2 linked regions of the Prochlorococcus marinus str. GP2 genome follow. The protein of the gene in region 2 binds, or shares a complex with, the protein of the main gene of each other region. Links are inferred from orthologs where the notes say so. Each region holds a gene or a part of one and is shown on either strand. Other genes may lie near its edges. The genes, in order: cdaA and glmM.

Region 1 (6,405 bases), on a different replicon or contig from region 2:
TAATTTGAAATATCTTACAAGTTTTTTACTATATCCTTCACTATCAAAAATAGCTAAAAGTCTTACTTTGTTGCTTGATTTTTTTTCAATTGCCCAAGCCATAGTTGTTGCCCATATTAATTCCGAAACAAAAGCAGGAGCTTTATTAAGGATTCTTAATGTATCAAGCTGAATACCTTGTTTATTTAAATAAGTCCAACCTTTCATTTCGGCCCAAATCTTAATTACGTTATCTTTCTGTTCTGCAATCACGATTCTAAAGAAACATAATCCGATAGTTTCTCTAACTTGAATTTTAATTAATAATCCAATGGATCCAGCAAATTTTTCTAATTCTTCAACTTTCATGATTTTGAAAATTAGTCCTTATAGATTTTATTATTTTCCACTTTTGATCTATCGATTTGTTTTTGTCTTTCTTCAAACCTTTTCCTATCGTCATCACTGAATTGATCTATGCATAAATGACATTGAATACCTTCTCTATATTCTTTTCTTTTTTGATCTTGAATTGAAACTGGCATTCCACATGCATGACAAATGGAGTAGGAGCCTTTTTCTAATTGTTGATCTAAAGCAACTCTTTTATCAAAAACAAAACATTCACCTTCAAATAAGTTTTCTTCTTCTGATATATCATCAAGGTATTGAAGGATGCCCCCTTTTAGGTGATAAATATTTTTATAACCTTTTTTTTTCAGCAAACTTGTAGCTTTTTCACATCTGATACCTCCGGTACAAAACATTGCTATATTTGCAGAATCTTTATTTTCTAAATGACTATCTAAATGATCATCTACCCATCTGGGGAATTCGCTAAAATTTCTCGTATTTGGGTTTATGGAATTCTGAAATGTTCCTATAGAAACCTCATAATGATTTCTAGTATCAATGACTATTGTATTTTGGTTTTTAATTAACTCATTCCAATTAGCTTTGTCAATATAAGTACCATTATCTTGTGCAGGGTTTATTTCATCAATACCCATGGTAACTATTTCTTTCTTGATTTTTATTTTTAATTTTTTGAAGACTTTCTTTTTTGAAAAGTTTACTTTTATATTCAAATTTCTATTATCTGTATATTTGTTAAGTAAGTTGATAACAATATCGATTAGATCTTCATCAGCACAAATAGTTCCATTAATACCCTCACTAGCAAAAATTAATAAACCTGAAAGATCGTTTTCATTTTCGATTTCTAATAATTTTTTTTTGAGATCAAAAATTAAGTTTTCTTGAAATGGGAAGAAAGAATAAAGTGAAACTATTTTATAATTTTTGCCTTTCATAAAGAGGATAATGTTTTCTCACAAGTTTCAAAATTTTTATTAAATGATACTCCAACTTCTTGAAGAAGTTTTCTGTCCGATTGAAAAGATGGATTTGAAGTTGTGAGTAACTCATCTCCGTAAAAAATTGAATTTGCACCGCATTGAAAACATAAAATTTGAGCTTCTTTTGAGAGCTTTTCTCTTCCTGCACTTAATCTTATTTTACTTTTAGGCATAAGAATTCTGGCTGTAGCTATCATTCTTATCATCTCAATAGAATCAATCGCTTTATTATTTTCTAAACCAGTACCTTCTATAGCAACTAATGAATTTATAGGAACACTTTCAGGGTGTGGATTCATGTTCGACAGCACTTCTAAAAGAGATGCTCTATCTCCATTGGTTTCACCCAAACCTATTATTCCTCCACAACAAACATTTATTCCTGCATTTCTTACTCTTTTGATGGTATCTAATCTGTCTTGATAAGTTCTAGTGGTAATAATATTTTTATAATGTTCAGGGCTAGTATCAAGGTTGTGATTGTAGGCTGTTAAACCAGCTTCAGCTAGTCTAGATGCCTGTTCTTCAGTTAGCATTCCTGCAGTTACGCATGCTTCCATTCCAAGGTCTCTTACCCCTTTGACCATCTTCAACATTGAGTTAAATGATTCCCCGTCTCTGATTTCTCTCCAAGCCCACCCCATGCAGAATCTATCAGCGCCCTCTTTTTTTGCGATTTTAGCTCTTTCTAGAACTTCTTTGACTTCAAATTGTGGATGACTTTTGATTTGGCTGGCACTATAAATCGATTGGCTGCAGTATGAGCAATCTTCTTGGCAACCGCCAGTTTTCACACTATAAAGTGATGCAAGTTGTACACTATAAACATTGAATTCTCTGTGAATTTTTTGCGATTCCCACATTAGATCTATCAAAGGCATTTTTAATATTTCCGAAATTTCTTCTTTTTGCCAATCAAATCTAATTTCGCTAGACATATTAATCTTCGATTTAATCATATTTATTTAGGAAGAGCAGTAAGAACCTTTAAAAGATTTATTTGGTAATGATTCTATACCGCCGAAACGTCGATTTCTTGATTGGTAATCAATTATTGCTTTAAGAAATTCGTTCTCATTAAAATCAGGCCATAGGACTTCAGATATATAAATTTCAGAATAAGCTAATTGCCATAAAAGAAAATTACTTATTCTTTTTTCTCCGCTAGTTCTAATCAATAATTCAGGGTCCTTGATCCCCTGGGTTAGGAGTTCTGAATTAAATAATTCTTCATTAACTTCATTGGGCTTTATCTCGCCAGAAATAGATTTTATTGCTAACTTTTTAGCAACTTTTACTATTTCTTGTCTACCACCATAATTTACACAAACATTTAATGCAAAATCTTCATTATCTTTAGTGAGATCTTCAGACCTATTAAGTACTGTTTTTAAAGAATCTGGGAAAGGGGTTAAATCACCTATAAATTTTATTTTAATTGATTCTTGATGGATCTCTTCAATTTCATTTCTCAAAACTTCGCCAAATAGATTTATTAGGAATTCAACTTCTTTTTTGGGTCTCGACCAATTTTCAGTTGAAAAAGCATAAACAGTAAGTACTTTACAACCTAATTTCTTTGATGATTTGATAATTTCCTTTAATACAGTTACTCCTTTGTTATGTCCAAACGTTCGAGGCAACCCTTTTTTTGTGGCCCATCTCCCGTTTCCATCCATAATTATTGCTACATGTTCTGGGATTTTTTTCTTATCTATTAGCTTGGATAAGTCGTTTTTTTTCTTATCGATTACTTTTTCCAAACTCATTGTTCAGTCCTTTCTGTTAATTAAGCCTTCTGATTTATTAGACTCTTTTTTATTGATACCACTGATAATATTATCACTTGAGTTTATCTCTTGGGATGGAGCAGTTTTATTTAAAGATGATTTATTTGTTACCATAGAGTTTTTATTTCCGATTGAATTTACAAGCAATTCTTGTAACCTGCTGCTTGTAATTGGCCTCTCAATTTTTCCCTGGCTCGCTAATGATAACGTACCTGTCTCTTCAGAAACAACAATGCAAATACATCTATCAAATCTTTCTGTGATTCCTAATGCAGCTAAGTGTCTTGTGCCATATCTACTAATTCCTTGCCTCGAGAGAGGAAGTATTACACCAGCGGATATTATTTTGTTACCTTTTACAAGAACTGCTCCATCATGTAATGGAGTATCTGTTGCAAAAAGATTTATTAAAAGGTCAGTTGATAATTGTGCTTCAATATTTGTACCTGAATATAAAAAATCTTCTGGCCTTAAATCACTTCCTAAATCAACAACGATTAAAGCACCTCTCCTATTTTGAGATAGTTTACCTGCAGTATCAACTAATTGAGTAATAGTTGTTGATGTTGCTCTAAATTCCTTTGGTTGATTCCCTAGTAATACAGCTAACCTCCCAGTGCCTAATAATTCCATTAATCTTCTTAGTTCCCCTTGCCAAAGGATCGCTAAGGATAGCGAGCAAGCAAGAACTACAGCATCAATTAATTTTGACGTTAAAGGGAGATATGCAAATCTTTGAATAAACCATGCAGTTGAAACTAAAAATAAATATCCCCTTAAAAGCCAGAGTGTTCTTTGTTCTTTTACTCTAGAAAATAATAAAAGTCCGAAACCGATAGCAAATAAGACATCCAATAAAAGCTTTAAATTTATAATCCCCCAGAAATTCACATTAAAAACAAAATTAATTTAAATGTACCTAATTTTGTTTAATAAAGCGATCAGGTAAAACATCATATTTTAAAAGATCAGATGGACTTTCTCTTTTCTGAATAATCTCTGCTTCACCATTACAAACCAAGAGAGCTGCTGGCCTTGGAATCCTATTGTAATTGGAACTCATTGAATTGTTATATGCACCAGTACCAAAAACACAAATAAGATCTCCTGTTTTGCAATCTGCTAATTCTATCTCTTTAAATAAAACATCTCCAGATTCGCAGTGTTTTCCAGCAATAGTATATTTGTTTTTAGAATCTTTATTAAAGGGATTACTTACTAAACATGCAGAATAATTTGATTGATACGTTATTGGTCTTGGATTATCACTCATCCCTCCATCGACAGATAAATAAGTCCTAACCCCTGGAATTTTTTTAAAAGCCCCAATTTTGTAAATTGTTATGCCTGCTGTAGAGACAATAGATCTTCCCGGTTCACACATTAATAGAGGTAAATCTATATTATGTTTTTTACAAGATTTAACTACTGAATTGGAAATTGTTTTAACCCAATCTTCAATAGAAGGGGGGTCGTCATTTTCTGTATATTTAATGCCTAAACCGCCTCCAACATTTAGTTTATTAATGACATGGCCAAATTTTTTGGCTTCTAAAATTACATCTACCATTATTTCTCCAAGATCATTATGAGGGTCTAGTTCAAAAATCTGAGAACCAATATGCGCATGTAATCCTTTTAATTTTAAATGTTTAGTATTACTAATCCTGGCAAATAAAGTACTTAGATATTCAATTCCGAAACCAAATTTGCTATCAAATGATCCTGTTCTTATATATTCATGAGTGTGGCACTCTATCCCAGGAGTAAAGCGAATCATTATTTCTAAATCTCGATTAAATGAATTTGAGAGTTTTTCTAATCTTTCTAAGTCATAATCATTATCAACAATAACTTTAATATTATTTATAACTGCAAATTCTATTTCTTTGTCTGATTTATTATTCCCATGAAAAACAATTTTCTCATTTGGAACCCCACCTTGGAGAGCAGTTAATAGTTCTCCTTCGGAGACTGCATCTAGTCCAAATCCTTCTGAGGAAATAAGGTTACTCATAAAGATTGAACTATTTGCCTTGGAGGCATATATAGGTAGAGATTTCCCTGGGTAATGTTTCTCTAATGCTTCTTTGTACGCTTTACAAGATTTTCTTAAGGTGATTTCATCCAAAATATAAAGTGGAGAATCATATTTTTTAACTAACTCTTCAATAGAACATCCACCAACGGATAATATTCCATCACTTCCTATAGAAGTAGTGATGGGTACGATATTTTTATTAGGACTTTTGAGGTCAATTTTTTCTTTTAAAAAGGAATTTTTTTCTTCCATGGGAAAATTTTAAGTAGAGTCATTCTAAAGTTGTCATATTTTAAAATGACATTAAATTCTAACTTTTGATTACACATCTATTATATGATTTTATCTATTAGGAAGTTAAATGAAAAAGATATTGATTCATGTTATGACTTAGATTCAAATACGATTTCGTTATGGAGTAAAAAGCAATGGGCTAATGAATTTAAAAAAGGAGGTATAAAAGTCTTTGGGTTGATACTCTCAAATTTAGTTATAGGAATCTGCGTTTTTCATGTGGTGCTTGATGAGGCTCAAATAAATTATTTTGTTATAGACAAAAAATATAGGGAAAAAGGTTTTGGATCTTACCTTATGGATTTTTTAATAAAACAATGTGAAAAATTAAATATAAAAAAATTATTTTTAGAAGTCTCCAATACTAATTTCACAGCTGAGAAATTTTATAGTCGTTTTGATTTTTCTACTGTAGGTATTAGAAGAAATTATTATAAAGACGGTTCAGATGCTCTCTTAAAAGAAAAAAAATTGACAACTAAATAATTTGAAAATTTAATTGTGCGGATAACCAGAATGCCTGAAATTACTATAATTTGTTGCTATACCATTAAAAAAGTTAAATTTAATTCAGTAAAATATATTTTTGGGTATTCACAAAAGCTCATTCTGAACACAAAATTGTCTTATTGCTGGTAGGTTATTAGTAGAAATATAATCTTCTAATGTTTGAAAGATTTACCGAAAAGGCTATTAAAGTCATTATGCTTGCCCAAGAGGAAGCTAGAAGACTTGGTCATAATTTCGTCGGAACAGAACAAATTTTATTAGGACTAATCGGCGAGGGTACAGGTGTCGCAGCAAAGGTTCTTAAATCATTAGGTGTAAATTTAAAAGATTCAAGGATAGAGGTTGAAAAAATAATTGGCAGAGGTTCAGGTTTTGTAGCTGTAGAGATACCTTTTACACCTAGGGCGAAAAGAGTCTTAGAATTATCACTTGA
Region 2 (6,465 bases):
CAAATTTGGTTCGTCATCTTGAGCCAAATAATCAACAAAAACCAGTTTTGAGTTACGGATGTTCCTCGTATGGTTATGATTTGAGACTTTCATCTAAAGAATTCCTAATTTTTAGACATATCCCCGGTACTGTGATGAATCCTAAGAAATTTAACCCTAATAATTTAGAAAAAACTGTTCTTCACCATGATGATGATGGAGACTTCTTTATTCTGCCTGCTCACTCCTATGGTTTAGGTGTAGCTCTAGAAAAGATGAAAGTGCCAGAAAATATAACCGTAATTTGCATAGGTAAAAGTACATACGCAAGACTAGGAATCATTGTTAATACAACCCCAGCAGAAGCAGGATGGGAAGGCCATCTAACCCTAGAGTTTAGTAATAGTTCAGGTGCAGATTGCAGAATTTATGCTAACGAGGGGATATGCCAACTACTATTTTTTGAAGGAGATCCTTGTTCTACAACATATGAAGACAGAAGAGGTAAATACCAAAATCAACCAGAAAAAGTAACTCTAGCCAAAATATAAAAATGAGTAAAGTTGAACTGATTTCGCTAACTCCCGATGCTGAAAAAACAATGGCTTACATTGCAAGAGTAAGTAATCCAAACAATCAGAAAAATGAAGACTATTCAAAATTATTGAGTTATTGTATAAAAAATGAACATTGGAGCGTCTTTGAACAGTCATTTATGACTTTACAAATAGAAACCAACAGAGGAATTGCAGCTCAAATTCTAAGACATAGATCATTTACGTTTCAGGAATTCTCACAGAGATATGCAGACAGTTCGCAATTAGGGAATATTCCGTTGCCTGATTTAAGAAGACAAGATTTCAAAAATAGACAAAATTCTATTCCTGATCTCCCTGATGAGTTAAAAAAAAGATTCAATACAAAAATTGCATCTCATTTTAAAGCTGCTTCAGAACTATATGAAGATTTACTTGCTGAAGGAATAGCTAAAGAGTGTGCGAGATTTGTTCTACCATTAGCAACTCCAACGAGAATCTACATGTCTGGATCATGCAGATCATGGATACATTACATTCATTTAAGATCAGCTAATGGTACGCAAGAAGAACATAAGTCTATTGCCCAAAATTGCAAATCTATTTTTAAAAAAAGCTTCCCAACTGTAGCCAAATCTCTAGATTGGTAAAAGTTATCCATGACTTCTAGGATTAATTTCATTATTTTTATTTACTTTGATTGTTGAAAATTCAGGATTAAAAATTTCTTCTTTAGATTCCACTTCTTTTTCCAAATCAGCAAGTGCTTTTCTTATTGTTGAATCATCTTGTTTGCCTATAAAGGTAGATTTTAAATTACTTTCTCTATCAAAAAGATTAACTTGAGGAATTCCATTGACACCAAATTTTAGGATATAATTTCCCCATTTTTGATTATCAACATTTAGAAAAACAAAATTGACATCTTTTTCGTATTTCTCTTTTAGAGCAGATACTTCTGGAGCCATTTCTTTGCATACTTCACACCACTCTGCATAAAATTCAAGGAAAGTAGGTTTATTATTTTTAAAAGCTAATTCAGGCTCCATAGATAATTCTCCAAAACTCTTAATAAGATAAGTCGATTTAAAAAAGAGATTTCGAAACAGAACCAAAGAAATAATTAAAACAGTAATAAGCAAAACAATTATTACTTTTAAATTTGTGTTTAAAAGTTGTTCTCTACCTTCAGATTGCACTAAAAAAACTACTAACTAAAAACATCTTAATTAAGTTAGACAAATAAAGAGAATTTGAATCGTTTACCTTTTAATCAACTGATAAGATAAACAATGAATAATGATCAAGATATCTTTGATTTCTGACACCTAATTATGCAATCAATCTTTGGAACTGATGGAATAAGAGGAATATTTAATAAAGAGATAACTTATTCTCTAGCATTCAAAGTTGGATATGCTCTAGGTTCGAATTTAAAAAGCAATAATCCAATATTAATTGGAAGAGATACAAGGATTAGCGGAAATATTCTGCTTCAGGCAATAACAAAGGGAATCAATGCGAGTGGCAAAAAATTTATAAATCTTGGAATCTGTCCTACACCAGCCATCCCATTTTTAATCCAACAAGAAATGTTTAGTAGTGGAATAATGATTTCTGCAAGTCATAATCCGCCCGAATATAACGGAATAAAAATCTTTGATCATAATGGTCAAAAAATTACCGAAAATTTTGAAAATAAAATTCAAAAATTTATTGAAGATGCAAATCAAAATATATCAGTTCCTACAAAAGAGACCACTTTAAAAGCTAATAAAGATCTTATGGATATTTATATGAAAAACCTAATCCAATCAATGGGCGGAGAAAATTTAAGCGGTATGAAAATAATATTAGACACATGCTATGGATCAGCGACAACCTGTGCAAAAACAATTTTTCAAAATCTTGGCGCTGATGTAAGAGTTATCAATAACACTAAAAATGGTGAAAAAATTAATATGAATTGTGGTTCGACTAACCTTGAACCATTAAAAAGAGCGCTAGAAGAGAGTCCCGCAGATATGGGCTTTAGCTTCGATGGAGATGCTGATAGAGTAATAGGAGTTGATTCTAAAGGAAATGTATTAGATGGAGATCATATTCTTTTTCTTTGGGGTAGAGAACTTATGGAACAAAATCTCCTTACAAAAAATTTACTAATTTCAACTCAAATGGCAAATCTAGGTTTTGAAAAAGCTTGGAACAAAATTGGCGGAATTTTGCATAGAACTGATGTAGGAGATAAATACGTTCATAAGGCAATTAAGGAAAAAAGAGCTGTATTAGGAGGTGAGCAATCAGGTCATATTCTCTCAAAAATTAATAACTTTTCGGGAGATGGAATTTTAACTGCGCTTCAAATTTCTAAATACTGTAAAAAGAAAAATATTACTTTAAATGATTGGCTTAATAGTAGTTTTAACCCTTTCCCTCAAAAATTAACCAATATTAATTTAGCTTTTAAAATTAATGAAATAAATCCAAAAACGAGGATCTTAATTGATCAAATTATAGAAAATTATCATTTAAACTACTCCGAAAATTGTAGAATCTACATTAGGCCTAGCGGCACAGAGCCGCTAATAAGAGTTCTCATAGAAGCCAAAAATAAAAATACAGCTGAATCTTTATCAAGTGAAATAACAAACAAGTTAAGGAATGAAATTAAAAAAATATTATTTTAATTATTGATCAAATTTTTTTATAAATACTTTCAAAAATTTCAAGTTCATTATCTATCACATATTTTTCCCTATTAGTTTGAACTTTATTTGGATTGAAACTATCGGAATAATTAAATTTCTTCTTATCTATTTTTTTAAAACTTATATTACTTGATATCGTGCACTCCATATAATCAAATAAATCTTCTACATCAGTCTTTATGAATATTAGAGATCCTTCTTGCATTGAATTTGAGAGAATATCAATAAACTCTGGTTGAATTATACGCCTCTTGAAATGTCTTTTTTTAAACCATGGATCTGGGAAATTAAAGGAGATACTTTTTACATTTTTTATAATAAATTGATTATTGGAAGCATTTAGTATTTTATAAGCATTGCCAAATGCAAAATATAAATTTTTGATTCCTATTCCTTTCGCTTTTGATTTAGCATTTCTAGCTAATCTCTCACGGATTTCAATTCCCAAATAGTTCCAATTTGCATTCACAAAAGCTAAATCAAATAAAAAATCACCTGAAGCACAACCTATATCCAAATGAATTGGCAATTTAGAATCCTCAAACAATTCAATCAAGGAAGGAATTCTCTCGATTTCATCAAAATTATTGCTCAAGGGATTTACATGCTGTCTCATGAAATTATCAATTTATTTTTTAGCACTAATATAAAAAATAAATAATATTCATAACTATGACAATAGTAAGTTAAAGAGTATCAGTTTGATGTTTAATTTATAATGTGAGTAAAAATTAAAAAGTTTTGAACTTTCCTAATCAAATTTCTATTTGGATAACTTTTCAAATCTCAATAATTTTCCTAATTGGTATTCCTTTTACGTTATTCTTGTGGTCAATTAAAAAAAGAAATAAAGTTGTTAATAAGCTTTTATCTATCTATTGGAAGATATCCATCTTGTTTTTTATAAGTCTTTTGCTTTTAGTAGGAGAATATAATTATGGGCTGTTAGTAACAAATATTTCAACATTGTTAATGACAATTTCAGTTTGGTTTTGGCATGATATCAATGATGAATTAAAAGAATATGATTTTTCATGCTCTATTATTACTACGACAAAAGTTTGGAGATGGTCACTAACTTTTATATCTCTTAATTTCTTAATTCAAAGTCTAAAAAATATAAGCTGTTTTTCTTTAATTAATTCACCCGCTTGTGAAATTTGGCTTCAACCCTCTTCAAATTTATACAGAGTTATTAAAAGCTTATTTAATTTTTTATTTGGTGCTAACTTTAGTCAGCCAATAGCAAAGTTTTTAGGACTATTTTCATTGTTAGTTTATGTTTTAGGGTTAATTCAATGGTCAATAATTAAATTTCCTAAAAATGGAAGAAACTCATGCTTCTCAGAAAGTGGCAGAAATTGATTAATTAAATTTCCTAAAAATGGAAGAAACTCATGCTTCTCAGAAAGTGGCAGAAATTGATTTATTAAATAATCTAGAAAAAATAAGTTCACTGATACTAAATAGGATTTTTAAATTAGAAGGTTAAATTTTCAAATAAAATCAAACATAACTGTTAGAAAAATTATTTTCAAAGGTTTCAGCAACTATACTAGCCATAGAATTTAAATAGATTTTTTTAAAAAGTTATAGAATTTTGATACGTACTTACGAACTTTAAGCTTTACAATGCCCCATTCAAAGAAACTAAAGATAAATTAATAAGAGAAAACAAAAACTCAGTTTTATTTTTGAATCAAAAAAACTGGATCTAAGTATCTTTCAGATTAATTATATTAAAACATCTCTTGCATAATTTTGTATTTTGGATTCCGCTAAAAGTTTCTTTTTGATAATGCCAACATCTATCGCATTTCTTACCATGAGCTTTTAATATTTGAATTTTTCCCAATTTATTATTATCTATAGTTAGTGAATTCTCTACCAAATCAGATACTACTTGAAAATTTGAAACTATAAGCCAATCTCTAAATAAATCTACTTCTTCATTGCCAAATTGTTTAAGCCAAGTTAGAGAATCTTTTATAACTTTATCTTCAGGTAAATAATTAACTTCAGTTTCTAAAGCTGCTCCAATTATTTGTTTGTTCCTACATCCTTCTATAGCTTTGTTAATCTCAACTCTCAAATTTCTTAAGTTTGCAATTTGGTCATTAAGAGTTTGATTTTTCCAAGACTGCGAAAATATTGGCCATCCTCTTTGAAATACTGATTTTTCTTTGGTTGAATATGGAATATTTTGCCAAATATCTTCCGCCATATGACAAAGCACTGGAGAAATGAGTACGGCTAAATTTTCAACAACTTTTGACATTACAAACTGACATGATCTTCTCCTGAATTGTGATTTAGAACTTACATATAACCTATCCTTTGCAATATCCAAATAAAAATTTGATAGATCTACAACGCAAAAACTTTGTAAGATTTGGAAAAATTTTGAAAATTCATAATTTTCATAAGCATTTGATATTTGATCTGTAACCTCAACTAATCTGCCTAACATCCATTGATCTAGAAGTGGCAATTGATCAAATTCAAAACTATCAATTTTAGGATCATAATCATGAATATTACCTAGAAGATATCTCGCAGTATTACGAACTTTTCTATAAACGTCTGAAAGTTGCTTTAGTATATTTGAACCAATTGGAACATCCACCGAATAATCTACAGAGCTTACCCATAGCCTTAAAACATCAGCACCATAAGCAGGTTCAGTCTTTTTATTATTACCTCCATTAATAATTATATTTGGATCAACAACGTTACCTAAAGATTTGCTCATTTTTCTTCCGTTTTCATCAAGTGCGAAGCCATGCGTTAAAACTTTCTTATAGGGAGGTTTATTATTAACTGCAACAGATGTAAGTAAAGAAGACTGGAACCATCCTCGATGTTGATCTGAGCCCTCTAAATAAAGATCAGCTGGATACTTTAATTCACTTCTTTGTTCACAAACTGCGGCCCAGCTAGAACCTGAATCAAACCAAACATCCATTGTATCTGTTCCTTTTTTCCATAAATCAGATTCTTTGACATAATTTTCTGGCAATAAATTTTTTACATCCCAATCCCACCAAATATCTGCTCCATGTTTACTAAAAAGTTCTTGAATATGATTAATGATCTCGCTATTAAGTAAAATTTCATTATCATTTTTTTTATAAAAAACTGGAATTGGCACCCCCCAAGACCTTTGTCTTGAAATACACCAATCACTTCTACCAACAACCATAGAATAAATTCTTTTCTTTCCAGTTTCTGGCATCCATTTA

What was found.
Region 1: the proteins of glmM (region 2) and cdaA are in contact, whole or in part, in a crystal structure (PDB 7OJS), measured with the Bacillus subtilis proteins. The link is inferred for Prochlorococcus marinus str. GP2 from one-to-one orthologs.

What each region holds. Positions count from the first base shown.
Region 1 is NZ_JNAH01000005.1:24,819-31,223, forward strand. Bases 2,065-4,845 are described here. They hold cdaA (diadenylate cyclase CdaA), read right to left. Parts: upstream 4,019-4,845; coding sequence 3,110-4,018; downstream 2,065-3,109. Other genes in these bases: bioB (biotin synthase BioB), read right to left, coding at 2,065-2,296; EU91_RS03590 (isoprenyl transferase), read right to left, coding at 2,303-3,106; lysA (diaminopimelate decarboxylase), read right to left, coding at 4,047-4,845. Outside these bases: EU91_RS03605 (hypothetical protein), read right to left, coding at 1-348; EU91_RS03600 (rhodanese-related sulfurtransferase), read right to left, coding at 360-1,292; more of bioB, read right to left, coding at 1,289-2,064; more of lysA, read right to left, coding at 4,846-5,420; rimI (ribosomal protein S18-alanine N-acetyltransferase), read left to right, coding at 5,505-5,948; EU91_RS03570 (ATP-dependent Clp protease ATP-binding subunit), read left to right, coding at 6,128-6,405. UniProt on the Bacillus subtilis protein: One of 3 paralogous diadenylate cyclases (DAC) in this bacteria, catalyzing the condensation of 2 ATP molecules into cyclic di-AMP (c-di-AMP). Upon expression in E.coli leads to c-di-AMP synthesis.
Region 2 is NZ_JNAH01000003.1:218,953-225,417, reverse strand. The notes cover bases 1,185-4,025. They hold glmM (phosphoglucosamine mutase), read left to right. Parts: upstream 1,185-1,849; coding sequence 1,850-3,202; downstream 3,203-4,025. Other genes in these bases: EU91_RS06470 (DUF3177 family protein), read left to right, coding at 3,965-4,025; trmB (tRNA (guanosine(46)-N7)-methyltransferase TrmB), read right to left, coding at 3,210-3,839; EU91_RS0108435 (thioredoxin domain-containing protein), read right to left, coding at 1,185-1,564. Outside these bases: dcd (dCTP deaminase), read left to right, coding at 1-530; thyX (FAD-dependent thymidylate synthase), read left to right, coding at 533-1,165; more of EU91_RS0108435, read right to left, coding at 1,169-1,184; more of EU91_RS06470, read left to right, coding at 4,026-4,588; ileS (isoleucine--tRNA ligase), read right to left, coding at 4,938-6,465. UniProt on the Bacillus subtilis protein: Catalyzes the conversion of glucosamine-6-phosphate to glucosamine-1-phosphate. Glucosamine-1-phosphate is used for cell wall biosynthesis.